Regions from separate parts of the Klebsiella ornithinolytica genome, predicted to be linked through region 3. Evidence: predicted binding sites of a transcription regulator. Region 3 holds the regulator's gene; each other region holds the start of a gene.
The links. Region 3 encodes CRP, which controls carbon source genes, mostly activating them, when cyclic AMP is high. Its sites were predicted from a motif close to ATGTGANNNNNNTCACAT; they were not measured.

Region 1 (9,723 bases), 340 kb from region 3:
CTATCCACCTGCACGATGTAATCCACCTGATCCTGCATCAGGCTCGCGGGCATATTGGGGAAAGGCACCAGTTCTTCAGTCAGCAGCACCACCCGTCGGGCAAAGTGCGCATCGACCATCGCATAGCCGAGCGAACCGCAGCAGGAGCGCCCGTGGGTGCCGTTGGCATTGCCGAACTCATCGCTGCACGGCACACCGAGAAACGCGACGTCAATGTTCAGCTCGCCATCCTGTAATAATTTCACTCGCCCGCCGTGGGAATGGATCTGCACCGGCTCATCCATCACTCCGTGGGAGATAGCCTCCGCCAGTTTCCCGCGCATCCCTGAGGTATAAATGCGACGAATCACCCCGCTCTGGATATGTTCGATAAGAGCATCGTTGCAGGTCATCAAGGAGCTGGAAGCCAACGTCAGGCCTTTAAAACCCATTTGCGCCAGCTTCGCCACCACGCTGTTAATCACCCGATCGCCTTCACGGAAGGCATGGTGAAAGGAGATAGTCATTCCGTCCTGCAGGCCGCTGCGCACCACCGCCTCCTCGAGGGATTCACACAGCTTACGGCGATGCTTTTCCTCTACGTCGGCCAGCCAGGGCGTCGCGCTGAGGGCAGAATCAAACGGTTTTAAATCCCGCAGATGGGGGAAGGTCGCATGGAGAAGTTCTGTCTGGTTCATTGTTTTATCCTTAACGGCGGACGCCGGAGGCGGCCGCGCGTTCCAGCACTCTCTGTGCGTGGTTAATAATCGGGGCGTCGACCATTTTGCCGTTGAGCGAGACCACGCCCAGGCCATTGCGTTCCCCCTCCTGCGCGGCCTCAATCACTAACTGCGCGTGTTCAACCTCCTGTCGGGTTGGCGCATACGCATTGTGCAGCAGGTCAATCTGACGCGGGTTAATCAACGATTTGCCGTTAAAGCCCATTTTGCGAATCAACTCGACTTCGCGCAGGAATCCGGCTTCGTCGTTCACGTCTGACCACACCACGTCGAAGGCATCGATGCCGGCTGCCCGCGCGGCATGCAGTACCGCACAGCGGGCGTAGAACAGTTCGGTACCATCGCTGCGCTCGGTCTGCATATCCATCACATAATCAAAGGCCGCCAGCGCAATACCAATCAGCCGCGGGGAACGGCGAGCAATAGCCACGGCGTTAATGACGCCAACGGCCGACTCAATCGCCGCCATGATGCGGGTGGACCCCACTTCACGCCCGCAGTCGCGCTCGATGCGCACCAGGTGGCTTTCCAGTTCGTCGATATCTTCCGGAGTATCGGTTTTCGGCAATCGGATCACGTCCACGCCAGCTCGCACGGCGGCCTCCAGATCCAGCAAGCCAAACGGCGTGCTCAGCGGGTTAATGCGCACCACGGTTTCGATATCCTGATACATCGGGTGCTGGAGCGCATGCCAGACCAGCAGGCGCGCGCTGTCTTTCTCGCGCAGCGCCACCGCGTCCTCAAGATCGAACATGATCGAATCGGGACGGTAGATAAAGGCGGTAGAGAGCATCGCTGCGTTAGCGCCCGGCAGGAATAACATGCTACGACGGAGCCTGTTCATCACAGCGTCCTCCAGTCGATATGCGGTTCATCGGCAGCGCGCAGCACCGCGCTTTGCAGGCGCGCGCGAATGACGCAATCCAGCGCGCCTTTGTCTTCGATGATAATCAACCCCTGCCGCACCGCCATCGCGTGCAGCGTTTCCTCAACCACCTGACGAATCTGCTCGCCAAACTGCTTTATCACTTCACTGTGGATGACAATCTCCAGCTCGCCGTCGGCGGGGGCGATTTTCACCATCAGGTCGCTGGACTCCTGCGTACCGGCCAGCGCCTCCCTTACAATTTTCATGATCGTTTCCTGATAATTAAGCGACTTCCGCGCTGTAGTGCGCTTCGAGATGCGCGAAAGTGGATTCCGGGACAATGTCCCGAATACGAGAATACTGTTCTGTCTTAAGTAAACGACGGACTTCCGAGGCCGAAATGGCGCTTCCCCCAACCTTAATACGGGTCATCTCCTCAACGTTGATACGACCCGCCAGCAGTTCGTGCAGCGTCTGGTTGTACTGACGGGTGATATCGCAAAACGGCTCGGAGCCGATAAAACGATGGGTAATGCCGAGAGACGGCGCGATGTAGTCGCGAAAGATCAGCACGTCGATTTCACTCCACGCCTGCTGCACTTTTCCGCTCTCTTTCAGGAAGTAGGCCGGAAAAGTGGCGCGCGAGATGATGTACTGCGAGCCCTCGTGCACGGAGACATTCGCCAGATGCGCCACTCCGGCCCGTACCATCTCCAGACGCGCGGCGAACGGAAAGAATGAGGCGTCTTCACGTACCACAAACAGATGCAGCCAGTCGCAGCGTGCCGCCGCGTGTTCCACCAGATGGCGGTGGCCAAGCGTGAACGGATTCGCATTCATGACAATCGCCCCGATATCCTTGCCGGGCCGGCGCTCACCGCGCAGCGAACGGCAGTAGCGCGTAATGCCCTGCGGCGTGTTCTCCATCAATACCGCGTTATTGCCACTGCGGGCGACAGGCCAGAAGCCGCTGCGGGAAAAGCGCTCCTCGTTACAGGGCCGGGTGCAGAGGAAGAGATGAAAATGGCCGCGCGCGAGGGCGACGTTTTCCACTTCCGCCAGCAGCCGCGCGCTGAGATTCACACCGCGCAGCTGCTCATCGACCGCCACGCATTTGATAACGTTGGCGGCCAGCCCCGCGCAGCCCACCAGCTGCTCTCCGGACCAGGCCTCAACGAACAGCGTGATATCGTTGTCCATCCCCAGACCGCTGTCCGTCAGCAGGTAACGAATCCGGCTCAGACGTTCCGGGTGTTGGGCCACTTCCGTGAAGCGAAAGTCGATAGCAGGTTGCGAGTCCATCATCACGCCTTACTCAATGTGCCGTCGTCAGCGTGCTGGCTGGCGCTTCCATGATCACATTGCTGAGATGGCCAATATGCTCAATCTCAACCTCAATGCGATCGCCCTCCTGCATAAACAGCGGCGGGTTCCGCTTTTTCCCCACCCCACCCGGCGATCCGGTGATGATCACATCGCCCGGGCTTAAGCGGGTGAAGGTGCTGATGTACTCGATCAGCTCCGCCACCTTGTGGATCATGCTGCTGGTGTTGTCATCCTGAACCATCCGGCCGTTCAGCCAGGTGCGGATCGTCAGCTGATGCGGATCCGGGATCTCATCCGCGGTCGCCATCCACGGGCCGAATGCGCCGGTCTGCCGCCAGTTTTTCCCCGCGGTAAACCAGCTGTGCTGCCAGTCGCGTGCGGATCCATCCATGTAGCAGCTGTAGCCAGCAACGTGGCGCAGCGCCTCCTCGCGACGGATGTTTTCGCCGCCTTTGCCGATAATCACCGCCAGTTCGCCTTCGTAGTCAAATTCGCGGGAATGGCGCGGTTTCAACACCGGCGCGTTGTGCGCCGTCTGAGAATCGGCAAAGCGGACAAACAGCGTCGGCGCCGGATTGTGCTGATCGAACTCTTTGCGCTTTTCGGCATAGTTCATGCCCACGCAGAGGATCTTTTCCGGCTGCTCAATCACCGGCAGGAAGGTGACGGCGCTCATCGGCACATCGACCACATCGTTGAGATAGCGGCTGGCTTCAGCCAGGCCGTTACCCTGCAGCAGCGCCTTGAGGTCGCCGTAGCGATCGCCAAGACGACGACCTAAATCAATCATCCCTTCGGCTTTGACGATGCCGAAGCTGCGAATGTCCTGATAGATAAAGCTTGCGAGTTTCATTGTTGTTTCCTGAAAACTTAAACAAGGAAGTTGCCGAGAATCAGCAGCGAGACCGAGACATTAATTGCGCCGCCGATACGAGTGGCAATCTGGGCGAATGGCATCAGGCTCATACGATTGCCGGCGGTCAGAATCGCCACATCACCGGTGCCGCCCTGTCCGCTCTGGCAGCAGGAGACGATGGCGACATCAATCGGATGCATGCCAATCTTTTTGCCGACGAAGAAACCGGTCGCCACCAGCGCAGAGACGGTGCTGATAATCACCAGCAGGTTGCTGACGGTGAAAGCAGCGACCAGTTCGTGCCACGGGGTGATCGCGACGCCAACGGCAAACAGGATGGGATAGGTCACAGAAGTCTGGAAGAATTTGTAGACCACCTGAGAACCTTCAAGGATGCGCGGGGAGACGCCGTTAAACAGTTTCACCAGCACCGCCATGAACAGCATGCCGACCGGTGCAGGCAGACCAATCAGCTTGTGGCCCAGCATCCCCAGCATATACAGCAGTACCGCCAGCAGCGCGCCGGAAGCGATGGTAGTAACGTCGACTTTTCCAGAGAAGGCCGGCTGGGGGGCCGTTTCATCGGTATTCGCGCGGTTTGGCATCAGCTGGCCTTCACCGGTCAGGTGCGGATAGCGTTTGCCGAGTTGGTTCAGACAGCCGGAGATGATAATGGCGGTGAGGCCGCCCAGCATCACCATCGGCAGGACGCGTCCCAGCGCCACGCCCTGATCCATATGCAGCAACGTCGCATAGCCGATCGACAGCGGGATCGCGCCTTCGCCCACGCCGCCCGCCATGATCGGCAGTATGATAAAGAAGAAGATCTGGAACGGTTCAAGACCGAGCGCCAGGCCCACGCTCATACCGACGATCATGCCGACAATTTCACCGCACAGCATCGGGAAGAAGATGCGCAGGAAGCCCTGAATCAGCACGGTGCGGTTCATGCTCATGATACTGCCGACAATAATGCAGCAGATGTAGAGATAGAGAATATTGGTGGATTTGTAGAATTTGGTGGTGGACTCCACCACCACATCCGGCAGCAGGCCGTAGTAGACTAGCGCCGAAGGGATGAACGTCGCGCAAATCGCCGCCGCACCGAGTTTGCCGACGATCGGCAGACGTTTGCCGAATTCGCCGCAGGCAAAACCAAAAAACGCCAGCGTGGCAACCATCACCACGATATCACTCGGTAACTTCCCCCCCAGACAATCGACGGCAATCAGCAGTCCGGCAAGAACAAACAGCGGTAAAGGAATAATCCCTACTTTCCAGCTATCCATAATATGCCACCAGCGCTCTTTGAGCGAAGGTTTGTGAATATCAATTGGGTCCTGGGTAACAGAGAAAGAATCGTCAGTTGTGCTCATTATTAAGCCCCTTGGTTATTTTGTGCAGGCAGCTTAATGTGCCAAAAGCAGACTTAATGTGAGGATCAGCATATTAAAACCGAAACTTTAATGGATGCTATGGTTTTAATGGTTTCTTTTATTTAATGTGATTCATAGTTTATTTATTGGCGTGGTTTTTATGGTTTATTTTCTAAAACGAACAAACAAATAACATTTATTAACGTAAATTTAAGATCTGCTGCGGCAGCAATATTTTCCTTATGCAGAGCGCTTGTGCAAAGGATCACAAGTTTCCGGCAAAGCAGATGCCAGCCGGAAAAAAGATGATATATTAGCCACTTCCATTGATACCCAGCGTGATAGCGATGAAAGTGTCATTTCAAATAAAGCTGTTCATTTCACTGACGGCCTTTTTCTCAGTACTCTTCGTGCTGTTGGGAGGCTATTATTATATTGATGTCGAAAAACAGCTGTATATGGAAATGAGTACGCGGGCAAAAATACAAGCAGAAGAGATCGCCATCATCCCTGTATTACGGGAAAATGTCGCCAGAAAGGATATTAGCGCAATCACTCATTTCATGCATAAAATAGCGGCACGCAGTGACGCCAGTTTTATTGTCGTCGGCGATAATCAAGGTCGTCATTTGTTTCATTCGGCGTTCGCCGACCGGGTCGGCACTCTGCTCGTGGGTGGTGATAACGAGGAGGTGCTGAAGGGCAAAACCACCACCACCATTCGCCAGGGAGGTCTGGGAATTTCGCTGCGCAGCAAAGCCCCGATATTCAGCGAGGACGGCCAGGTGGTGGGTATTGTCTCCGTGGGCTATCTCACCAGCTATCTCGACACCATTACCGTCAGTAAAGCCGTCAATATTCTGCTCGCTGCCGTTTTGCTGCTCGTGGCCCTGTTCGTGTTTTCATGGTTTTTTACCCGCAGCATTAAGAAGCAGATTTTCTCGCTGGAGCCGCGTGAAATCGGTCTGCTGGTGCGCCAGCAAAAGGCGATGATGGAGTCGATCTACGAAGGGGTGATCGCTATCGATAACCATCTGCGGATCGAGGTGATCAACCAGGCGGCGCGGAAGCTGCTGGGCCTGAATCAGCCCGCCCGACAGCTGCGCGGACAGCCGATCGGCCAGGTGATCGCCCCCGTCCCCTTCTTCTCACCGCAAACGATGCTGCAACGGGACACGCATGATGAGATCTGTCGGTTCAACGATCTGACGGTGATCGCCAGCCGCGTACGGATCATGCTGGAGGACTCGCTGCAGGGCTGGGTGATAACTTTCCGCGATCGCAATGAGATAGACACCCTCAGCGCTCAGCTCAGCCAGGTGAAACGCTACGTCGACAATCTGCGCATCATGCGCCATGAGCAGCTCAACCGCATGACCACGCTCTCCGGCCTGCTGCATATGGGGCGCTATGAGGAAGCCATTCACTATATTCAGGCCCAGTCAGAACACGCCCAGGAGCTGCTGGACTTTATCTCGTCGCGCTTTCATTCGCCAACGCTGTGCGGTCTGCTGTTAGGCAAGGCCTCCCGCGCCCGCGAAAAAGGGGTGCAACTGAGCTTCGATCCGGCCTGCCGGATGGCGAGCCCCTTCGCACCGCTTGCCGAAGCAGAGCTGATTTCGATTATCGGCAACCTGCTGGATAACGCCATTGAAGCGACGCAGCGCGCGCCGCTGCCGCACGAGCCGGTAGAGGTGCTGATCAAGCTGAATGCGCAAGAGCTGATCGTCGAAGTGGCCGATCGGGGGGTCGGCATTACGCCGGCCTTGCGCGAGCGGATATTTGAGCGCGGCATCACCACCAAAACCTGCGGCGACCACGGCATCGGACTGTACCTGATCGACAGCTATGTCAGCCAGGCTGGCGGGACGATCGAGGTCGCCGACAATATACCCCGCGGCGCGATTTTTTCACTGTTTATTCCCGCCACGGGAAGCGCCTGGCGCCCGGAACAGGAACTGGAACTGGAAGAGACCGACTATGCAACATGAACTTATCGATGTACTGATCGTGGAAGACGAGCACGCGTTGGCGCTGCTGCATGCGGAGCTGATTGGCAAACATCCGGGCCTGCGGCTGGTGGGCATTGCGTCATCTCTGGCTGACGCGCAGACGCAAATTGAGAGTAAGCGACCGCAGCTGGTGCTGCTGGATAATTACCTGCCGGACGGGAAAGGGATTACGCTTATCGGCAATGCGATGCTGGCAGGTACCCACTGTTCGGTCATCTTTATCACCGCCGCCAGCGATATGGATACCTGTAGCCTGGCGATCCGCAACGGCGCGTTCGACTACATTCTCAAGCCGGTATCGTGGAAGCGTCTTAACCAGTCACTTGAGCGCTTTATGCAGTTCGCTGAACAACAGCGGGTGTGGAAGATTGTCGATCAGCAAAACGTGGACTCCCTGTATCAACTGCAGGCGAAAAACTACCGTCAGGATAACGGCAGCAAAGGCATAGAGGGGAATACGCTGGCGCGGGTACAAAATCTCTTTAGCCACCATACGCTGCACTGCTTTTCGGTGGACGAAGTCGCGAGCGCGACGGGACTGAGTAAAACCACCGCCCGCCGCTATCTGGAACACTGCGTGGAGAGCGGTTTTCTCAGCGTGGAGATGCAATACGGTAAAATTGGCCATCCGCGCAGAATGTACAGACATAGCGCGGGCTGAGCCACCGCATTCCCTCTCCCGACACACTGCGGGAGAGGGTCCGGTATTAAGAAAGGCGCATAGCCGCCTGGTTCAGGACATAGCCGTACAGCCGCTTGATGCCGTCAGAATCCGTCTCGCTATATACTCCCTGCAGCTCGGGTGAAAAACCGGGCAGCATGTTGACGCCCTCTTCCAGCGCCAGGAAATAGCGCAGCACCGCCCCGCCCCAGACTTCTCCCGGGACCACGCACAGCACGCCCGGCGGATACGGCAGCGCCCCTTCAGCGGCGACCCGGCCTTCGGCCTCGCTTAACCGCACCAGCTCAACGTTGCCGCGAATAAACTCGCGGTTGGCATCCTGGGGGTTCATCACCACGCGCGGGAAGCTGTGCTTACGAAACATCTCTTTTTGCAGATCCTTCACGTCAAAGCTGACATACAGGTCATGCATCTCCTGGCACAGCTCGCGGAGGGTGTAATCGCGATAGCGAACCGGATATTTGTTATAGATAGTCGGCAGTACGTCGGCCAGCGGCGTGTCGGCTTCGATATGCTGTTCAAACTGCGCCAGCATCGCCACCAGGCGGGCCATTTTTTCCGCACTCTCGGCCGGGGTGAGCAGGAACAGGATCGAATTCAGGTCGCATTTCTCCGGCACAATGCCGTTCTCACGCAGGTAGTGCGCCAGAATGGTCGCCGGGATACCAAACCCTGTATATTCGCCGCTTTCGGCATCAATGCCCGGGGTAGTCAGCAGCAATTTACACGGATCGACAAAGTACTGCTCGCTGGCATAACCGTCAAAACCGTGCCAGCGGGCGCCCGGTTCAAAGCTGAAGAAACGCCGCTCGCGGGCAATCGTCTCGGTAGGATAATCCTGCCACCGGCGACCCGCCACAACCGGCGGAATAAACGGCTGAATCATTTTGCAACTGGCGATAATCGCCTTGCGCGCTTCAATCCCCTGCACCACGCACTCCGCCCACAGCCGGCGGCCGCTCTCTCCTTCGTGGATTTTGGCGTTCACGTCCAGCGCCGCAAACAGCGGGTAAAACGGGCTGGTGGAAGCGTGTAGCATAAAGGCATTATTCAGCCGCTTATGCGGGCAGAATCGCGCCTGCCCGCGCAGGTGGTTATCTTTTTTGTGGATCTGCGACGTTTGCGAGAACCCCGCCTGCTGCTTATGCACCGACTGGGTAACAAAAATGCCCGGATCGTTTTCATTCAGATCCAGCAGCAGCGGCGAGCAGTCGGCCATCATCGGAATAAACTGTTCATAGCCGACCCACGCGGAATCAAACAGAATGTAGTCGCACAGGCCGCCAATTTTATCCACCACCTGACGGGCGTTGTAGACCGTCCCGTCGTAGGTGCCCAGCTGAATGACCGCCAGGCGGAACGGCCGTGGCGCATCGGCTTTTTCCGGCGCCACTTCCCGAATCAGATTACGCAGGTAGTGTTCATCAAAGCAGTGGTCATCGATACCGCCGATAAAGCCAAACGGATTTCGCGATGCTTCGAGATAGACCGGCGTGGCCCCCGCCTGAATCAGCGCGCCGTGGTGGTTGGATTTATGGTTGTTGCGGTCGAACAACACCAGGTCGCCGCGCGTCAGCAGCGCGTTGCTGACCACTTTATTCGCCGCCGAGGTGCCGTTGAGGACAAAATAGGTTTTGTCGGCATTGAAAACCTTCGCCGCGAACTTCTGCGCATGTTTCGCCGAGCCTTCGTGGATCAGCAGGTCCCCAAGCTTCACATCGGCATTGCACATATCGGCGCGGAAAACGTTCTCGCCAAAGAAGTCAAAAAACTGGCGGCCCGCCGGGTGTTTTTTAAAGAAAGCACCGTGCTGATGCCCCGGACAGGCAAAGGTGCTGTTGTCCATCTCGACGTACTGCGTCAGGGTATTGAAGAACGGCGGGA
Region 2 (9,723 bases), 1.7 Mb from region 3:
TTTCGCCAGGCGTTAGTGATAAAGGGCCACAACCGCGACACCGACTGGTTTTCGATAATCGACAGCGAGTGGCCACTGATAGATAAAGCGATGCAGCGATGGCTGGCCAGCGGAAACTTTAGCCCCGATGGTCAGCAGCGCGCCACGCTGGAGAGCTTCCGTACATCAGGAGATTAGCGTCTCTTCTTACGTCCCTGCACGGCTTTAAAACGAGGATTGCTTTTGCAGATAACGTACAGCCGCCCTTTGCGTTTCACAATCTGACAATCGGGGTGGCGCTGTTTCGCACTGCGCAACGAGTTGAGTACCTGCATCCTTAGTTCCTTTTAGCATCAATAAAGCCGCCGAAACGCTGGCGGAAACGTGCAGTGCTGCCTTCGCTGTTGAGAGCTTTCTGCTTACCGGTGTAATACGGGTGCGATTTGGACGACACATCGAGGGTGACATAAGGATAGGTCTCCCCATCCAGTTCAATTACGCGCTCGGTCTTGATTGTCGATCCCACTTTAAAATATTCATTCACGCTGGTGTCATGGAACACAACGGTACGGTAATGCGGATGGATATTGTCTTTCATGATAACCTCAACAGATATGTTATAACATAACAATAAGGTTACGCCGCAAAAAGACAAAGATCAACCATGAGAAGCTCAGGGATGTAAAATCGAGCGGCGCGAACCGCCCGTGAGAGATTAAGGATTCAGTTGATGTGCAAGCGCACGCAGCTGTTCTGCAATAGCCTGTAGGTCTTTACCCTGCTCCGTTTTTGGCCCGGTAGAATGACGCACGACCAGCCGGGCAGGCAGGATTGAAGAGGTATGCGACGTTTCGCCATCGCCGCTAGCAAGAATACGGCGTACGGCCTCTTTACCCTGCAAATCCAGATCCAGCGACACGGTGGTCAGCGCCGGATAGAAGAATGAGCTTTCATACGTATCATCATAGCCAATCACCGACTTCTCACCGGGAATCGGTACCTGATGCTGATGAAATGCGCTCAGTACCCCCAGCGCCATCTGGTCATTCCCCACCAGCACCGCCGTAAATTTCGGCGTCTCACGCAACATCTGCAGCGCGCCCGCATAGCCGCTCTGCGCGTCCCAGTTCCCGCGAATCACCGTCACCGGCTGTAGCCCATAGCCAGCCAGCGTCTCTATCCAGCTCTTCAGACGCAATTTTGCCGAGACGGAGCTTTCCGGCCCGGCCAGCAGCGCAATATCCCGATGACCCATTTCATACAGATATTTGACGCTCGCGCGGGTGCCGTCAGCCGGGTTAAACGAAACGTTAAACACGGAGCTATAGGGATCGACGTCGAGGAAGAGACAAACGATATCATCATTGTCAGCCGCGATTTTCTGGGCTTGTTCGGTCTCCAGAGGCACGTTGATGATCACCTTATCAACCAGCTGGGACTTCAGCTCATTGATGGATTCCTGAATACTTTGATTGACGCTCTCATCAATCATAGAAATGAGCACCTGATAACCTTCCACATTCGCATAGCGTTTTACCGCTGCGGCAACCTGAGAAGGCGCGTGCAACGACAGTGAAATTGTCACCAGACCGACGGTCCGACTTTGCTTGCCCACCAGCTGTTGAGCCAGGCGGTTAGGGACATACCGCAATAGCTCAATGGATTTCTCCACCTTACGACGCGTGGCCTCGGATACATTAGCAGATTTATTGAGCACCCTGGACACGGTCTGATAGGAGACGCCTGCATGACGCGCGACATCTTCTAAGGTTGCGCTTTTCGACTTCATGGTCCGGTTCCTTATGTTGTTATCCCTGGATTGTAACAGGGGCCATTTAAAAAAACGCGCCCTGCAACGTTCCCATGCTAAAAAATGACAATAAAAGTATTACGCTCACAATACATCAAATTGTGAATGGACTCACTGACCGTAACAAATTACGCCATTTTATTTGCACTTAATCACACTATCACGATCATTAAATTGCCTGAAGTTACGTTTAGGCATTTCATGACACCGTTAATGTGAACGTAATACAAAACAATAAGAGGATAGACATGAACACTACGCTGCGCACAGTCTCTGTTGCGTTGGCCGCCGCGCTGATTTCACCATCCGTGCTCGCGGCTTCCGCCTCTGTTCCTGGAATTGATTTTCATGGTTATATGCGTGCCGGGGTTGGGGTCTCCGGGGATGGCAGTCTGGCCGAATGGCAAAAAAACAAAATTGGTCGTCTGGGTAACGAATCTGATACCTATGGCGAGCTGGAGTTGGGTTCTGAGGTGTATAAGAAGGATGACGTCAGCTTCTATCTCGATAGCATGGTCAGCATGGTCTCTGACGGTTCTAACGATAACGAAACCACCCTCAATGACGATGCGCAGTTTGGCCTGCGTCAGCTGAACCTGCAAATTAAAGGCCTGATCCCCGGCGATCCTAACGCGGTCATTTGGGGCGGCAAGCGCTACTATCAGCGCCACGATCTGCACATCATCGATACCAAATACTGGAACATCTCCGGTTCCGGTGCCGGGATCGAAAACTATACCTTAGGCCCAGGCGCCGTTTCACTTGCCTGGATCCGCGGTGATGCAAACGACGTCGATTACCGCGTCGACGGCGACAGTAACGTCAATATCAACTATGTCGATCTGCGCTATGCGGGCTGGAAACCGTGGTCCGGCGCCTGGACCGAATTTGGTATCGATTACGCGATGCCCAACACCACCAAAAAACAGGATAGCTACGGCGGGCTGTACGATGCCGATAACGGCGTGATGCTGACCGGCGAAATCAGCCAGGATATGCTGGGCGGCTACAACAAGCTGGTTCTGCAGTATGCAAATAAAGGGCTGGCGCAGAACATGGTCTCCCAGGGCGGCGGTTGGTACGACATGTGGAACTATGTCAACGATGCCACCGGCTATCGCGTGATCAACACCGGTCTGATTCCGATTACCGACAAATTCTCGATTAACCATGTGCTGACCTGGGGCTCCGCCGACGACATCACCGATTACACCAATAAAACGCGTTTACTCTCTCTGGTCGCACGCGGACAGTATCAGTTCACCGAGTATGTCCGTCTGATTGGCGAAGTCGGCGGTTTCTACCAGAAAGACAGCTATAAGAACAATACCGACTACAAACAAGCCGGCGAGAAATACACCATTGCGCTGGGTCTGGCCGATGGCCCGGACTTTATGTCACGCCCTGAATTACGTATTTTTGCCTCCTATCTCAATGATTCCGAGAATGGTAAACCGTTTGAAGATCAAACCGCCAGCAATACGTGGAACTTCGGCGTCCAGGTCGAAGCCTGGTGGTAAACGTATTTTTGTTATCTGAAGCTTTTTATCTCCAGCTGTAAGGTCGTAATTACCCTCCGGTAATGATTATTGCCATTGTTTTCTTTGTCTTGTTTTGGGGATAACTCTATATTGAGTTATCCCTTTTTATTTATGAATTTTATTTACGGCTGGTAAAATGCTCATCTAATAGTTGACGTAAGGTATCAGACTGCTTGCCAAAAATAGCGTGCACCTGTTGCCCGATAATAATTACACCCAGCGCCCCTTGCTGCTGTAGCGCCTGAGAATCGACAATAGCCAGATTATTCACCGTGACCCGTAAACGCGTAATACAGGCGTCGACATTAACAATATTTCCCTCCCCACCAAACGCCTGAATTAAATCCTGTAGCTGTTGCTTTTCAACATCACTTAACGGCACCGGTTGGCGAGGCTGGGCGAAATAATGCAGAAAGGATTTTAAACTTACCATCATGCACTCCTGATAATATCAAGGTAAAAAAAAGCCTGCTCGCAGGAGCAGGCTCGGATAACGCAGTGATTACGCTTTACGACTGAGAATACGGCAGTCCCATGCGGTTAAGGTCAACGGCGCGCTAATGGCCGCACCGGAGAGACTGTCCTGATAGCCCTGCGGCAGGCTTACGCTGTGCTGCTGAGCGCTGTAGTTCTGCAAGAAAACATAGGTCGTTTCGCCATCGGTGCGGGCCGTGGCGACCACGCCCGGCGGAAGCTCACTCTCGATCGCCCGCGGTAAGGCCAGCTCCCGGCTGATAACCGCGAAGAAATCGCGCTGGAAAGCCAGGTCGTTGCGTGAGGCGACATGCCAGGCCTTCCCCTTGCCGAAATGATTAACGGTCACCGCCGGGCGGCCGGCGTAGAAATCATCACGATAGGTTGCCAGCGGCCGGGCGCTTTCGGCATGAATCAGCTCGCACAGATGGCGCACCTGATACGGCCCCTGTAACCCGCCTTCGTTGCCTGCCAGCCCCTGAACCAGGTTGCGCTCGCCGTCATTCAGGCAATCAATCTCCTCCGCCCAAATCCCCAGCAGGTTGCGCAGCGGTCCCGGGAAACCACCAAGGTGGCAAAGATCGGATTCATTAACGATCCCCGTCCAGTAAGTGGTCACCAGATGGCCTCCGTCGGCGACAAACGCTTCGGCGCGCGCGGCAAACCCATCGCGAACCATATACAGCATCGGGGCGATAACCAGCTGGTAGGCGCTCAGGTCGCCATCGGCATCGATGATATCGACCGCAATACCCTGCTCCCAGAATGGCCGGTAGTGTTCATTAACGGTATTTTCATACTCCATCCCGAGATTACGCGGGCCCTGCGCATCATCCAGCGCCCAGCGGTTTTGCTGGTCAAAGATAATCGCCACTTTCGCATCGGTGCGACAGCCCACCACGCCAGGCAGACGACTGAGCATATCACCCAGCCGGCTGACTTCGCGGCCGACGCGGGTATCCAGATGACCAACGTGGTCAATGACCGCGCCGTGGAATTTCTCCACCGAGCCACGGCTCTTACGCCACTGGAAATACTGAACTGAGTCTGCCCCGTGGGCGACAGCCTGCATGGAGGAGAGAATATGCATCCCCGGTTTTTTCAACTTACTGGTCGGCTGCCAGTTGGTGGCGCTCGGCGTTGATTCCATCAGCACGAACGGCTTGCCGCCCTTCAGACTGCGCATCATGTCATGGTACATCGCGGTATAGCAGGCCAGCGTGGTTTCATCTTTGTCGCGATGCCACATCGGATAGCTATCCCAGGAGATGAAATCCAGCGCCTGCGCCAGCTGCCAGTAGTCGTAATCGTAGAAGTACTCCATGAAGTTGGTGGTCACCGGCAGGTCGGCATTCGCCGCCTTCAGCGGGGCAATCTCATGGCGGCAGAAGTCCGTGACCTGCGCCGTGTTAAAGCGACGCCAGTCAAGGTTCAGCCCGTGAATGGACACTTCCCCCTGCGGTGCCGGCGACTCAATCTGCGACCAGTCGCTGTAGGTATGGCTCCAGAAAGTGCTCCACCAGGCGTGATTGAGATTATCCAGCGTTTGATAACGCGCTTTCAGCCAGTCGCGGAACCGCGCCTGACAGCGTTCACAATGGCAATCTCCGCCATATTCATTGGAAATATGCCAGCCGAGAACCGCCGGATGCTGTGCGTAGCGTTCCGCGAGCAGGCTGTTGATTTTAAAAATCTTCTCCCGATAAACCGGTGACGTCATACAGTGGTTATGCCGTCCGCCGTGCAGCGCCGGTACCCGGTCGCGCCCCACTCGCAGCACCTGCGGATAGGCCTGCGACATCCAGGCCGGGCGTGCGCCGCTTGGCGTAGCCAGAAATACGTGAATACCGGCGGCGTACAGCTTATCCAGAATGCTGTCCAGCCAGCCAAATTCAAATACGCCTTCCTGAGGTTCAAGTTTGGCCCAGCTGAAAATCCCCACCGACATGACATTGCATTTAGCCTGCTGCATCATGGCAATATCTTGATCGATAATACCGGGATAATTTTCCCACTGTTCCGGGTTATAGTCAGCGCCATGCAATAGCGCATTGACCTTCGGACTCAAAGGCGCAAATTTATTCATAATAAACATCCTGAAGTGTAAAACTTAACGATTAATTAAAGACTTTTGCTGAAGGTAATACTTTCCCCTGGCAATCAAACAGCGCCTGATTTTCCCGGGCATTACCCTGCTTCCATTCATCGTGGATATATTTCATTCCCGCCGGTGTAGCCCAGGTATTTCCCGGCACGGCGATCCAGGTCGGTTCCCAATAAAAAATACCTTTCCCGCGCTGGTCGGGAACATCGGCAACGGCCTGCATTAAATCGTGGATATAATTATATTGTCCCTGTACCGTGGCCGGATAACCGCCCTCTTTTTCTTCTTTGGCCTGGAAACTGTTTTCCGCGTTATCGCAATTTTCCAGGGTATAGGCATAGGCGGCTTCCACGACGATCACATCTTTGTTATAGCGCCTGCTGATATCATCCATATTCGCTTTCAGCGCACTAATCGGGCCGTTCCAGTAGGTGTACATCGACAGACCGATGATGTCGTACGGTACGTTGCGCTTACTGATTTCATCAAACCACCAGCGGAAGGTATCGTTCTTAGTGCCTTCAGCCAGATGAAGCATGATTTTCACCTGCTCGCCATTCTGCAGATTCTCTTTCAGGCCGTCGATTGCCGCATTCAGCAGGCCAGCCAGACGGTCAAATTCACCGCCGCCCTGCCCCCAGCTTTTGCCTTCCGGCCACAGCATGCCGCCATTTATCTCATTGCCAATCTGCACCATATCCGGCAGAACGCCTTCCTGTTTAAAGCGGGCGATGGTGTCACGGGTGTAGTCGTGAATGGTCGTTTTCAGCTGCGGATAATCCATTTTTTCCCAGGCTTTCGGTTTGAATTGTTTACCCGGGTCGGTCCAGAAATCGCTGTAGTGGAAATCCAGCAGCAGCTTCATACCCTGCGCTTTTGCCCGCTTCGCCAGCACCAGCGTCGCCGCCAGATCGTTATCACCGCCGCCGTAGCCCTGACCCTGCGCATCTTTCGGGTCTACCCACAGGCGCAGGCGGACATAGTTCACGCCATCGGCCTTCAAAATGGCGATCGGATCCTGCTGCTGGTTGTTGTGGTTATAAAACTTTGCCCCGTGCTTTTCCGCATCCAGCAGCGTAGAGATATCAGCGCCTTTAATAAAATCCGCAGGCAGCGCGCGAAATGCGCGCGTTTGCAGCGCCTCGGCGGCCAGTGCAGCGGGGGAAAAACTGCATGCCAGACAAACAGCAAGCAACGCGGGTGTTAATCTTTTCATGGGGTTATCCTTTTGTACTGCCAGAGGTCAGGCCGGAAACAAAGTATTTTTGTAATGCCAGGTAGAGAATCGCGACCGGAACGGCAATCAGCACCGCTCCTGCTGCGTAAGTGGTGTAGCTGGCGCCCATTTTTTGCGCCACCAGGTTGTACAGGCCAATCGGCAGCGTGTATTTGTCCGGCGTACGCAGGATGGTGCTCGACAAAATAAAATCGCCCAGCGGACCGGTGAATGAAAACAGCGCCACCACCGCGAGAATCGGTTTTGACAGCGGCATAATGATCTCAAAGAAAATACGGAAGCTGCTGGCACCGTCCATTCTTGCCGACTCATCCAGATCTTTCGGGATCGCGTCGAGATAGCCCTTCATCAGCCAGGTATTCATCGGGATCATGCCGCCAACGTAGATCAGCACCAGCGCCAGATGGCTGTTGATCAGTCCCAGCAACTGCGAGAGCACGAAGATCGCAATCAGCGCAGAAAACTGCGGGATCATCTGCAGCAGCAGGAACAACATCAGTCCATTCTGCCGCCCTTTAAAACGAAAGCGGGAAAAGGCGTAGGCGGTAAAACTGACGCTGATTAAGGTCAGCACCATGGTCATGAAGCTGATTTTCATCGAATTCCAGTACCAGGTGAGGTAGTTCACATTGCCGTTGAACAGGTCGGCATAGTGCTGGAATGACAGGTTCTCCGGAATAATCGAGGTGCTGAGCAGGCTGTTTCCGGCATTCAGCGACGCGCCGACGGTCCAGACCAGCGGATAGATAATCACCACCGAGACCAGGATAACAATCAGCCAGGTGAGTGACAGGCGAATCCACTTTTCGCGTTTAATACTGGGTGATTTAGCCATGTTGCTTCCCTTACGCCATGTCATCGTTTTTGAAGGATTTTGTGGCGCGGAACTGCCACAGTGCCAGGCCGACGACAAATATCGACAGCAGGATAGTAATGGTCGCCGCAATGGCATATTGCGAAGACGACATCGTCAGTTTGTAGATCCACGACACCAGAATGTCCGTCCCGCCGGCGTTCGAACCGGCGACCGCTGGACCGCCGTTGTTGAACAGGTAAATGATGTTGAAGTTGTTAAAGTTGAAGGTGTACTGGGTGATAATGATCGGCGCGATCGAGTACAGCACCAGCGGTAACGTAATGGTCCGCAGGCGGGTAAAGGCGCTGGCGCCGTCCATGGTCGCAGCTTCATAAAGATCGTCAGGAATCGCCTGCAGCACGCCGGTGGTCATGGCAAAGACAAACGGAAAACCCAGCCAGGTTTGCATCATGATCAGCGCGGTCTTCGTCCAGAACGGATCGGTCAGCCACGCCTTCGGGCCAATGCCAAAGAACGACAGAATCGCGTTGTTGATCACCCCAAACGAGTCGTTAAACATCCCCGCAAACACCAGGATCGTGACAAACCCCGGAACCGCCCACGGCAGGATAAAAATAGTGCGAATCATCGGTTTAAAGCGCAGATCTTTCTGGTTCACGAGGATTGCCAGCAGCACACCGACGGTGCATTGCAGAGTCGTTGCCAGCAGCGTCCACACCACCGTCCACTGCAGCACGTCAAAGAAGGTCGAGCGCCAGATAGAGAGCGTGAAAATATTGATAAAGTTTTTAAAACCCACCCAATCCACCAGCTTCGCCGGCGGCGTGTGGTAGAGGTTGTAGTTAGTGAACGCGATGGCAAAGCCAAAAAGAATCGGGAAGATGACAACGAACACCAGCAAAATAAAGCCGGGGCTGATCATCAGATAGGGAAACCCCTGGTTCAACAGCATCTGATACTGTTTGCGCACGCTGTTCAGCGCCACGCCTTCATCGCGCTTTCTGCCGTTAACCCAGGCGTCGCGCAACGAAAGAGAGTAAATGAGCAGGCCAAAAGCGACGATCAGCACGCTGATGATCCCTTCCGCCAACAGGAAAATGGAGTTATCCCTCGGGACTTCCTCGCCCAGGGTGTAGAGCCCCCACAGGCCTTCCTGCAGGAAGTCATAAAAAACCCCCATGAAACTGCTCAGCAGGACCAGGAAGACAAGCCCCTTCAGCCACTGGCGATGATAAAACTGGCCAAAACCCGGCACGACAGCCAGCAGCAGGCCGCACCACGCATGACGTCCTGCGCCGCGCGACTCGGCAATATTTTCGCTGGGATTGATAATCACACACCACTCCTTCTGAAAACGGGAGGTCCTCCTCCCGCTTCTTTACATCTATGCCCTGATAATCCGGGTAACAGGTCAGCGGCCAACGCGCCTGTCACCTTAAAATGACGGACATCACGATTACTGGTTGCTGGCCTGCATAGCCTCGATCTGCATCTTGATCTGTTTCTCGGCATTATCGAGCGCCGCCTGCGGCGGCTGTTTGCCGGTCAGGCTGAGCTCCAGCGCCGCGTTCGCCGGCCCCCACACTTCGCCCATTTCCGGGATACCCGGCATCGCCGTGGCGCGAGCAGATTGCACCGCCACCGCGCTGGCTTTCTCGTCATTCTTGATAAGCGGATCGTCAATCATTGCTTTCAGCGCCGGGATCTCGCCGGTTGCCACATAGCGCGCCTTCACGTACTGAGGCTGGTTGATAAACTCAA
Region 3 (9,723 bases):
CAGCCGCTGCGTAAAGAGATTAGCCGCCTCGAAAAAGAGATGGATAAGCTCAACGCGCAGCTCGCCCAGGCGGAAGAGAAGCTCGGCGACAGCGGGCTGTATGATGCCTCCCGCAAAGCAGAGCTGACCAGCTGTCTGCAGCAACAGGCCAGTGCCAAATCCGGTCTCGAAGAGTGTGAAATGGCCTGGCTGGATGCACAAGAGCAGCTGGAACAGATGCTACAGGAAGGTTAAAACGGGTTATGATAGGGCAGGGAGTATAAACGCAGTGGCGCTGAGTTATGGGAACGCGCCGTTATATGCCCCTGCTATAAACCGCAACACTCATCTGCGAAGAGGCATTGCCATGGTAAAAAAAACGCTTATCTCCCTCTCACTGCTTTGTGCCCTGACCCACTCCGCTTTTGCCGCCTACAGCGCGAGCGAATTGAAAAACAAAGAAAACGTCATCGCTTTTTATAATAAAGCGTTGAACGATAAAGACTTTGATGCCGCAAAAACCTACCTCGGAAACGAGTATATCCAGCATAATCCTGGTGCGAAGGATGGGCCCGAAGGCTTTCGTCAATTCATCGCCTTTCTGAAAGAGAAATTCCCCGACTCTCACAGCGAGATTAAACGCGTGATTGTCGACGGCGACTATGTCGTTCTGCACGTTGCGTCCACCGGCCGCGAGCCGGGCGTCACCCGGGCGATTATCGATATTTTCCGCCTCGATGCGCAGAACAAGATCGTTGAGCACTGGGATGTTATTCAGACGGTTCCGGAAAAAACCGCCAGCGGCAACAGCATGTTTTAAGCCAGCCCCACAGCCATTCGCTCCTGGCGGTGGCTGTTTCCCCTTCCAGCCTTCCCGGGCAGCGGGCCATCTTTATCCCGCAAGAGCAGTCCTCATCCGGCTTCAATTTCGTGTAACCTATAGCACAGGCCGCAAGACCACATATTGGATAACCTGCGCACTTCATGCGCGGTATACTGTTTTATAAGATGATTAACTGCTCTGGTGCTATGGTTGAAATCACCCCCACAGAAATGACGCCCCCCGAAAACGACTCGCGTGAGTTTCACCCTATGCGCGGCGTGGGCAATCGTCATCTGCAGACCATGCTGCCGCGCCTGATTCGCCGTAAGCTGGGATTCACGCCGCACTGGCAGCGACTTGAGCTCCCGGACGGTGATTTTGTCGATCTGGCGTGGAGCGAAGACCCCGCCGGGGCGCAACACAAACCGCGACTGGTGGTGTTCCACGGGCTGGAGGGTAGCCTGCACAGCCCCTATGCTCATGGCCTTATCCATGCAGCCATGCAGCGCGGCTGGCTGGGCGTGGTGATGCATTTCCGCGGCTGTAGCGGCGAACCCAACCGCAATAACCGCATCTATCATTCGGGTGAAACCGAAGATGGCCGCTGGTTCCTGCACTGGCTACAACGCGAATGGGGTGCGGTGCCGACCGCTGCCGTCGGCTATTCGCTGGGCGGGAATATGCTGGGCTGCCTGCTGGCCGAAGAAGGTGATAATGTCCCGCTTGATGCCGCGGTTATTGTCTCAGCCCCGTTCATGCTCGAAGCCTGCAGCTATCATATGGACAAGGGCTTTTCCCGGGTCTATCAGCGTTATCTGCTCAATCTGTTAAAGGCCAACGCCGCGCGTAAGCTGAAAGCCTATCCCGGCTCGCTACCGGTTGATCTCCGCCAGCTCAAAGGTATGCGCCGCATCCGCGAGTTTGACGATATGATCACCGCCAGGATTCACGGATTCGCCGATGCGCTGGACTACTATCGCCAGTGCAGCGCCATGCCGCGCCTCAGCGACATTACGAAACCGACGCTGATCATTCATGCGAAGGACGATCCTTTTATGGACCACCACTCCATTCCGCCGCAAGAGCAGCTCCCGGTAAACGTCGAGTATCAGCTGACCGAAAATGGCGGACACGTCGGATTCGTCGGCGGCACGCTGCGCAAACCGGAAATGTGGCTGGAAAAGCGTATCCCGGACTGGTTAACCCGTTGGTTGGGAGCACAAAAATGATTATTCCCTGGCACGATCTGGATCCCGAAACGCTGGATAACCTGATCGAAAGCTTTGTGTTGCGTGAGGGCACCGATTATGGTGAACATGAACGCTCGCTGGCGGATAAAGTCGCCGACGTCAAACAGCAATTGAAAAGCGGAGAAGCCGTGCTGGTGTGGTCAGAACTGCACGAGACGGTCAACATCATGCCCCGCAAGCAGTTTCACGGCTAAGGCGGCGCCACACATCGTTTAATCTGGGAGTTGTTATGTCTGCCAAACATCCGGTGATTGCCGTCACGGGCTCCAGCGGCGCGGGAACCACGACCACCAGCCTCGCCTTTCGTAAAATTTTCGCCCAGCTAAATCTGCGTGCCGCGGAGGTAGAAGGCGACAGCTTCCATCGCTATACCCGCCCGGAAATGGACATGGCGATCCGCAAAGCGCGCGATCAGGGGAAACACATCAGCTACTTCGGCCCGGAAGCCAACGACTTCGGCCTGCTGGAAAACACCTTCCTTGAGTACGGGCGTAACGGTAGCGGCCAGTCGCGCAAGTATTTGCATACCTATGATGAGGCGGTGCCGTGGAATCAGGTACCGGGCACATTCACACCGTGGCAACCGCTACCGGAACCGACCGATGTCCTGTTTTATGAAGGGCTGCACGGCGGGGTTGTCACGCCGCAGTATAACGTCGCGCAGAATGTCGACCTGCTGGTTGGCGTGGTGCCTATCGTCAACCTGGAATGGATTCAGAAGCTCATCCGCGATACCAGTGAACGAGGTCACTCCCGTGAAGCGGTGATGGATTCCGTGGTCCGTTCAATGGAAGACTATATCAACTTCATCACACCGCAGTTTTCGCGCACCCATATCAACTTCCAGCGCGTCCCCACTGTCGACACCTCCAACCCGTTTGCGGCGAAGGGCATTCCGTCATTGGATGAAAGCTTTGTGGTGATCCACTTCCGCAACCTACCGGATATCGATTTTCCCTGGCTGCTGGCGATGCTACAGGGCTCGTTTATCTCGCATATCAATACGCTGGTGGTGCCTGGCGGGAAAATGGGGCTGGCGATGGAGCTCATCATGACGCCGCTGGTGGAACGCTTGATGGAAGGTAAAGCAATTTAAATTCGCGGCCGGCGCTACGCTTGCGCCGGCCTGCAAGACGGTGTCAACCCGGTAAGCATCGCGCCACCGGGTATCTGGCATTACGCCTCTACCACCTCAAACGAGTGGGTGATGTTCACCGCTTTTTGCAGCATCAGCGCCACCGAGCAGTATTTCTCCGCCGACAGATCCACCGCACGGGAGACGGCCGCATCTTTCAGCTCCTTGCCGGTGACAATAAAATGCATGTTGATATGGGTAAACAGACGCGGCGCCTCTTCCCGACGTTCAGACGTCAGCTTGACTTCACAGTTAGTCACGTTGTGACGACCTTTCTGCAAAATAGACACGACATCGATCGCGCTGCATCCGCCCGCCGCCATCAGCACCATCTCCATTGGGCTTGGCGCTTTATCTCCGGAGTTGCCGTCCATCAGAATCTGGTGACCTGAAGCCGACTCTCCGATGAAGGTTAACCCTTCAACCCATTTCACACGAGCTTGCATAAAATTTAACTCCAAGGTTGCAATTTTCCTGACAGATTACGCGTACATAACAATTCTCGCAACGGAAGGCGACCTGCATCATGCTGAAGCGAGACACCAGGAGACATGCGGCAAAAGCTATGCTAAAACAGTCGGGATGCTACAGTATTACATTGATGTACTGCATGTATGCAGAGGAGTTCACATTACAGGCTGAAGAAAAATCACCAGCCCGTTTCCCAGGCATAGGGAAACAATACGATTGCATGCCCGGATGCCGTGTAGTGTCGGCACCCGGAGATAGCTTATAACAGAGGATAACCGCGCATGGTGCTTGGCAAACCGCAAACAGACCCTACCCTCGAATGGTTCTTGTCTCATTGCCACATTCATAAGTACCCATCTAAAAGCACGCTGATCCACCAGGGTGAAAAAGCAGAAACGTTGTACTACATCGTCAAAGGCTCTGTGGCTGTGCTCATCAAGGATGAAGAAGGTAAAGAGATGATCCTCTCTTACCTCAACCAGGGCGATTTCATCGGTGAATTAGGCTTGTTTGAAGAAGGCCAGGAGCGTAGCGCCTGGGTACGTGCGAAAACCGCATGTGAAGTGGCCGAAATCTCCTACAAAAAATTCCGTCAGCTCATTCAGGTTAACCCGGATATCCTGATGCGCTTGTCGTCGCAGATGGCTCGCCGTCTGCAGGTGACCTCAGAAAAAGTGGGTAACCTTGCCTTCCTCGACGTCACCGGGCGCATCGCTCAGACGCTGTTGAACCTGGCAAAACAGCCGGATGCGATGACCCACCCTGATGGTATGCAAATTAAAATTACCCGTCAGGAAATTGGTCAGATCGTTGGCTGTTCCCGCGAAACCGTTGGCCGTATCCTGAAGATGCTGGAAGATCAGAACCTGATCTCCGCACACGGTAAAACTATCGTCGTATACGGTACGCGTTAAGTCGATAAAACGGCGTATTGCTTGCGCAATACGCCGTTTTTGTTTTCCCTCTATGTGGCGCAGGCTGATTTATCACCCGGAAGTCAACTATGCACTGCGGCAAACGCTGGTGTTGTGTTTGCCTGTCGCAATCGGCCTCCTCCTCGGTCATTTACAGCAAGGTCTGCTGTTCTCGCTGGTGCCCGCCTGCTGTAACGTCGCCGGTCTGGATACGCCGCACAAACGTTTTTTTAAACGCTTGATTATTGGCGGTTCGCTGTTCGCCGGCTGCAGTCTGGTCGTCCAGCTTCTGCTTCAGCAGGCGATCCCGCTACCTTTGATTCTCAGCGGCCTGGCGCTGCTGCTCGGCGTGACGGCGGAGATCAGCTCTCTGCACGCCAGGCTTCTGCCCGCTTCGTTGATTGCCGCGATCTTTACCCTGAGCCTTGCCGGAAACATGCCCGTCTGGGAGCCACTGCTGATCTACGCCCTCGGGACGCTGTGGTACGGTCTGTTTAACTGGTTCTGGTTTTGGCTATGGCGCGAGCAGCCGCTGCGCGAATCGCTGAGCCTGCTCTATCGCGAGCTGGCTAACTACTGCGAAGCCAAATACAGCCTGCTGACCCAGCATATCGATCCCACCACTTCACTGCCGCCGCTGCTCACGCGCCAGCAGAAGGTGGTGGACCTGATCACCCAATGCTACCAGCAGATGCATATGCTGGCGGCGAACCAGCGCAATGACCACAAGCGCCTGCTGCGGGCGTTTCAGATGGCGCTGGATTTGCAGGAACATATCTCCGTCAGCCTGCACCAACCCGAAGAAGTACAAAAACTGGTAGAACGCAGCCATGCCGAGGCGGTGATCCGCTGGAACGCGCAAACCGTTGCCGCTCGCCTGCGGGTGCTGGCCGATGACATCCTGTACCACCGCTATCCGCGGCGCTTTAACATGGATAAGCAGATCGGCGCGCTGGAGAAAATTGCCTGGCAGCATCCGGACAACCCGGTAGGGCAGTTCTGCGCCTGGCACTTCAGCCGAATAGCCCGGGTGCTGCGTACCCAGCGCCCGCTGTACGCTCGCAACCTGATGGCGGATAAAGAGCGCCGTCTGCCGCTGCTGCCCGCGCTAAAAAACTATCTCTCGTTAAAATCACCGGCGTTACGTAACGCTGCGCGTATCTGCGTGATGTTAACGGCCGCGAGCCTGATGGGAAGTGCCCTGAACCTTCCCAAGCCTTACTGGATCCTGATGACGGTGCTTTTTGTAACCCAAAACGGCTACGGCGCGACGCGGGTACGTATCGTCCATCGGGCGGCAGGTACGCTTGCCGGTCTGGCCATCGCCGGACTGGCGTTGCACTTCCATGTCCCGGAGGGTTATACGCTCTCCGCGATGCTGCTCGTCACGCTGCTGAGCTACCTGATTATCCGCAAGCATTATGGCTGGGCGATGGTTGGCTTTACCGTGACGGCGGTGTATACCCTGCAGCTTCTGACGCTCAACGGCGAGCAGTATATTGTCGCCAGGCTTATCGATACGCTTATCGGCTGCCTTATCGCCTTTGGCGGCATGGTCTGGCTATGGCCGCAATGGCAAAGCGGGCTACTGCGTAAGAACGCTCACGACGCGCTGGAAGCCGATCAGGAAGCGATCAGGCTGATTCTTAGCGACGATCATCAGGCTCCGGCGCTGGCCTATCGCCGGATGCGCGTCAATCAGGCGCATAACTCGCTGTATAACTCGCTGAATCAGGCCATGCAGGAACCCGGTTTTAACACACACTATCTTGACGACATGAAACTGTGGGTCACCCACAGCCAGTTTATTGTTGAGCATATCAACGCGATGACCACCCTGGCCCGCGAGCATACGATGCTGACGCCGGAGCTGGCCCGACGCTATCTGGAATCTTGTGAGATTGCGCTCCAGCGTTGCCAGCAGCGGCTGGATTCCGATGGTCCCGGCAGCGCTGGCGATGTCAATATTATGGAGTCGCAGGATGTGGAGGTGAGCCGGGGGCCGTTAAGTACGATGGAGCAACATCTGCAGCGGATCCTCGACCATCTGAACACCATGCACACCATCTCCTCGGTGGCATGGCGTCAGCGCCCGCATCACGGCATCTGGCTACGCGCGATTAAGCGTTAAGAACCTGCTTTACCGCCTGGGCAAAGCGGGCCATGCCTTCGGCAATATCCTGCTCGTCGATGACCAGCGAAGGGACAAAGCGCATCACATCCGGCCCGGCATTCAGCACCATCACGCCGGCATCTGCCGCGGCATAGAGAAAATCACGAGCCCGGCCCTTATACTGCGGCTTAAGCTCCGCGCCAATCAACAGCCCCATACCGCGGATGTCGCTGAACAGGTCAAACTGCGCGTCAATTTGCTGGAGATGCTGCACAAACAGCTCGCGCTTCGCCTTCACGCCCTCCAGCACCTCCGGGGTATTAATCAGGTCAAATGCCGCCCCGGCCACGGCGCAGGCCAGCGGGTTACCGCCGTAGGTCGAACCGTGGGAACCGGCGTGGAATGCGCTGGCAATATCGTTGGTGGTCAGTACGGCGCTGATCGGGAAGCCACCGCCCAGCGCTTTGGCGCTGGTAAGAATGTCCGGCGTCACGCCATAGTGCATATATGCAAACAGCGAACCGGTACGCCCCATGCCGCACTGAACTTCATCAAATACCAGCAGCGCCTGATGCTCATCGCAGAGTTCGCGCAGTCCTTTCAGGAACGCCGGCGTCGCCGCCATCACGCCGCCTTCTCCTTGAATCGGCTCCACAACCACCGCGCAGGTATGATCGTCCATAACGGCCTTAACCGCATGCAGATCGTTAAACGGCACGTGGATAATGTCCGCCGGTTTCGGGCCGAAGCCATCAGAATATTTTGGCTGCCCGCCCACCGATACCGTGAACAGCGAACGGCCGTGGAAAGCATTATGGAAGGCGATGATTTTGGTCTTATACGGGCTGTGACGGGTAATGGTGTAGTGGCGCGCCAGCTTGAACGCCGTTTCGTTCGCTTCGGTGCCAGAGTTCATGAACACCACGCGTTCGGCGAAGGTGGCCTCCACCAGCTTACGACCCAGACGCAGCGCCGGCTCGTTGGTAAAGACATTGCTGGTATGCCACAAGGTTTCGCCCTGCTCATGCAGCGCCGCGACCAGAGCCGGATGACAATGACCTAACGCCGTCACCGCAATCCCGCCCGCGAAATCAACGTACTCTTTGCCCTGCTGATCCCATACGCGGCTACCTTTACCTTTGACCGGGATGAATTCTGCCGGTGCATAAATCGGCAGAATAACTTCATCGAATGTGGCGCGGGTAATTACCGGTTGCTCAGTTGCCATGTCATGCCATCCTTCTTCGTTATGCGGTCATTATTGTGATAATCTAATCACAAAATATGCATAAAAAATCAGTCAATGGCAACTACAAATCATCGATTGAGGAAGTTTGCCAGCAGTTGATGTCCCTGCTCGCTGAGAATACTTTCCGGGTGGAACTGTACCCCTTCGAGATCCCACTCCCGATGGCGAATCGCCATAATCTCTCCGCTTTCACTGCGGGCCGTCACCTCAAAGCATTCAGGAAGCGTCGCGGGATCAATCAGCAGAGAGTGGTAGCGAGTAACGGTCAGCGGATTATTCAGCCCCTGAAAGACCCCCTGCCCGTTATGATAGATGGGAGAAGTTTTGCCGTGCATCACTTTCGCCGCTCGCACGATAGTGGCCCCAAAGACCTGGGCGATGGCCTGATGGCCAAGACAAACGCCCAGCAGCGGAACCTGACCGGCATAACGAGCAATCACCGCCAGCGAAATGCCTGACTCATTTGGCGTACAGGGCCCGGGAGAGATCACGATTTTCTCCGGCATCAACGCCGCGATCTCCTCAAGCGCCAGCTCATCATTGCGCCTGACCAGCACTTCCGCCCCCAGTTCACAGAAGTACTGGTACAAGTTCCAGGTGAAAGAATCATAGTTGTCGATAAGCAGGATCATAGCGGCTCCGGAAAGAATAAAACCGGGCTATTCTACTCAGATTCTCACGCTTCGCTTACCACTTTGCGAAAGATCCGCTCAAGGGGTTCGGGATCGCCCATCGCCCCCAGCTGGTTAGCCTGGCTCCAGCTATCGGGGTCGATATCCCGCCAGTCGAGCACAAACCCGGCGTGAAGAGCCAACTGTTCAAAGAAAATTCGCTGAACCAGGCCGCTACCGACGCGAAACGGGTGCAGGACGTTGATTTCCCCGTAGTACCAACTCAGACGCGTGACGAACGTCGCGCGGCTGATTCCGCTGAGGTAGCCCTCTTCCTCCAGCGCCCGCATCAGCGCATTGCCCTCTTTCTCAATCCACGCAAAATGGCAGAAAGGAGTATCCCCCTGATAGATATCGACTTCTCTGAATTGCCCCGCCCAGTCGAAGATATCCTGATAGAGCTGATGATGAATGAAACAGAGGTAGGGTAGCCCGCGGCCGCGCGGTCCCAGCGGCAGCGTCGCCGCACGCAGGGAGGTGATTTCCCAGGCCGTTTGCTCCAGCCGCTGCGCCTGACGAATACCGAGACGGTTACGCATCACATTGAGCGCAGGGTAGAGGTAAGGGTCGCGATCGTCGCCATATTTACTGCTCATGGCGCCTCCTGATCTCGGCAAGACGCGCCAGCGCTTGCTCGGCAGTCAGCGTCACCAGCGGGATCGCTGCCCCCTCCAGGCGACGGCTGGCCTGAAAATTCACATTGCGGGTCTGTTCCCAGAGCTGGGCTTTTTGCTTATCGGTGAGTGAACGCATGGTCGCCTCCCTTATCGTCCCCTGTTTGCCACAAGTATAAGCAGCAATTTCAGGTTACGCAGAGAGGCCGACGAGGCGCGGGCAATGTTACCCGCGCACAGAAAGGCTTACGGCAGGACTTTTGCTGAGAGGATAACGACAGGTTTGGACGGTACATTCTGGTACGGTCCGACGTTGTGCGTCTGAACCTGGGAAATCTTATCCGCCACGTCCATGCCTTTCACCACTTTGCCGAAGACCGCATAGCCAAAATCACGCTGCCCGTGGTCAAGGAAGGCGTTGTCCGCAATGTTAATGAAGAACTGGCTGGTAGCGCTGTCCTGATCGGCGGTACGCGCCATTGCGATAGTACCGCGGGTATTGCG

Region 1: the regulator CRP is predicted to act here: its motif matches at 5,202-5,219, upstream of Q1L34_RS03755 (2-hydroxycarboxylate transporter family protein).
Region 2: the regulator CRP is predicted to act here: its motif matches at 1,930-1,947, upstream of Q1L34_RS20375 (maltoporin).

The regions. Positions count from the first base shown of each region.
Region 1 is NZ_CP130153.1:777,419-787,141, reverse strand. It holds gene citF (citrate lyase subunit alpha) at 1-677, opposite strand, end outside; gene citE (citrate (pro-3S)-lyase subunit beta) at 688-1,563, opposite strand; gene citD (citrate lyase acyl carrier protein) at 1,563-1,853, opposite strand; gene citC ([citrate (pro-3S)-lyase] ligase) at 1,870-2,889, opposite strand; gene Q1L34_RS03760 (fumarylacetoacetate hydrolase family protein) at 2,903-3,766, opposite strand; gene Q1L34_RS03755 (2-hydroxycarboxylate transporter family protein) at 3,784-5,145, opposite strand; gene Q1L34_RS03750 (ATP-binding protein) at 5,493-7,136, shown strand; gene Q1L34_RS03745 (response regulator) at 7,126-7,818, shown strand; gene Q1L34_RS03740 (ornithine decarboxylase) at 7,865-9,723, opposite strand, start outside.
Region 2 is NZ_CP130153.1:4,272,574-4,282,296, forward strand. It holds gene Q1L34_RS20355 (GNAT family N-acetyltransferase) at 1-177, shown strand, start outside; gene ykgO (type B 50S ribosomal protein L36) at 174-314, opposite strand; gene Q1L34_RS20365 (type B 50S ribosomal protein L31) at 317-577, opposite strand; gene Q1L34_RS20370 (LacI family DNA-binding transcriptional regulator) at 695-1,768, opposite strand; gene Q1L34_RS20375 (maltoporin) at 2,038-3,309, shown strand; gene Q1L34_RS20380 (PTS sugar transporter subunit IIB) at 3,449-3,763, opposite strand; gene Q1L34_RS20385 (beta-galactosidase) at 3,833-5,890, opposite strand; gene Q1L34_RS20390 (glycoside hydrolase family 53 protein) at 5,922-7,124, opposite strand; gene Q1L34_RS20395 (sugar ABC transporter permease) at 7,129-7,980, opposite strand; gene Q1L34_RS20400 (carbohydrate ABC transporter permease) at 7,991-9,298, opposite strand; gene Q1L34_RS20405 (extracellular solute-binding protein) at 9,419-9,723, opposite strand, start outside.
Region 3 is NZ_CP130153.1:434,251-443,973, reverse strand. It holds gene Q1L34_RS01995 (ABC transporter ATP-binding protein) at 1-234, shown strand, start outside; gene Q1L34_RS01990 (nuclear transport factor 2 family protein) at 347-799, shown strand; gene Q1L34_RS01985 (hydrolase) at 1,072-2,031, shown strand; gene Q1L34_RS01980 (YheU family protein) at 2,028-2,246, shown strand; gene Q1L34_RS01975 (phosphoribulokinase) at 2,282-3,148, shown strand; gene Q1L34_RS01970 (OsmC family protein) at 3,229-3,633, opposite strand; gene crp (cAMP-activated global transcriptional regulator CRP) at 3,940-4,572, shown strand; gene Q1L34_RS01960 (YccS/YhfK family putative transporter) at 4,625-6,703, shown strand; gene argD (bifunctional acetylornithine/succinyldiaminopimelate transaminase) at 6,693-7,913, opposite strand; gene pabA (aminodeoxychorismate synthase component 2) at 8,003-8,566, opposite strand; gene Q1L34_RS01945 (putative adenosine monophosphate-protein transferase Fic) at 8,611-9,201, opposite strand; gene Q1L34_RS01940 (YhfG family protein) at 9,191-9,358, opposite strand; gene ppiA (peptidylprolyl isomerase A) at 9,466-9,723, opposite strand, start outside.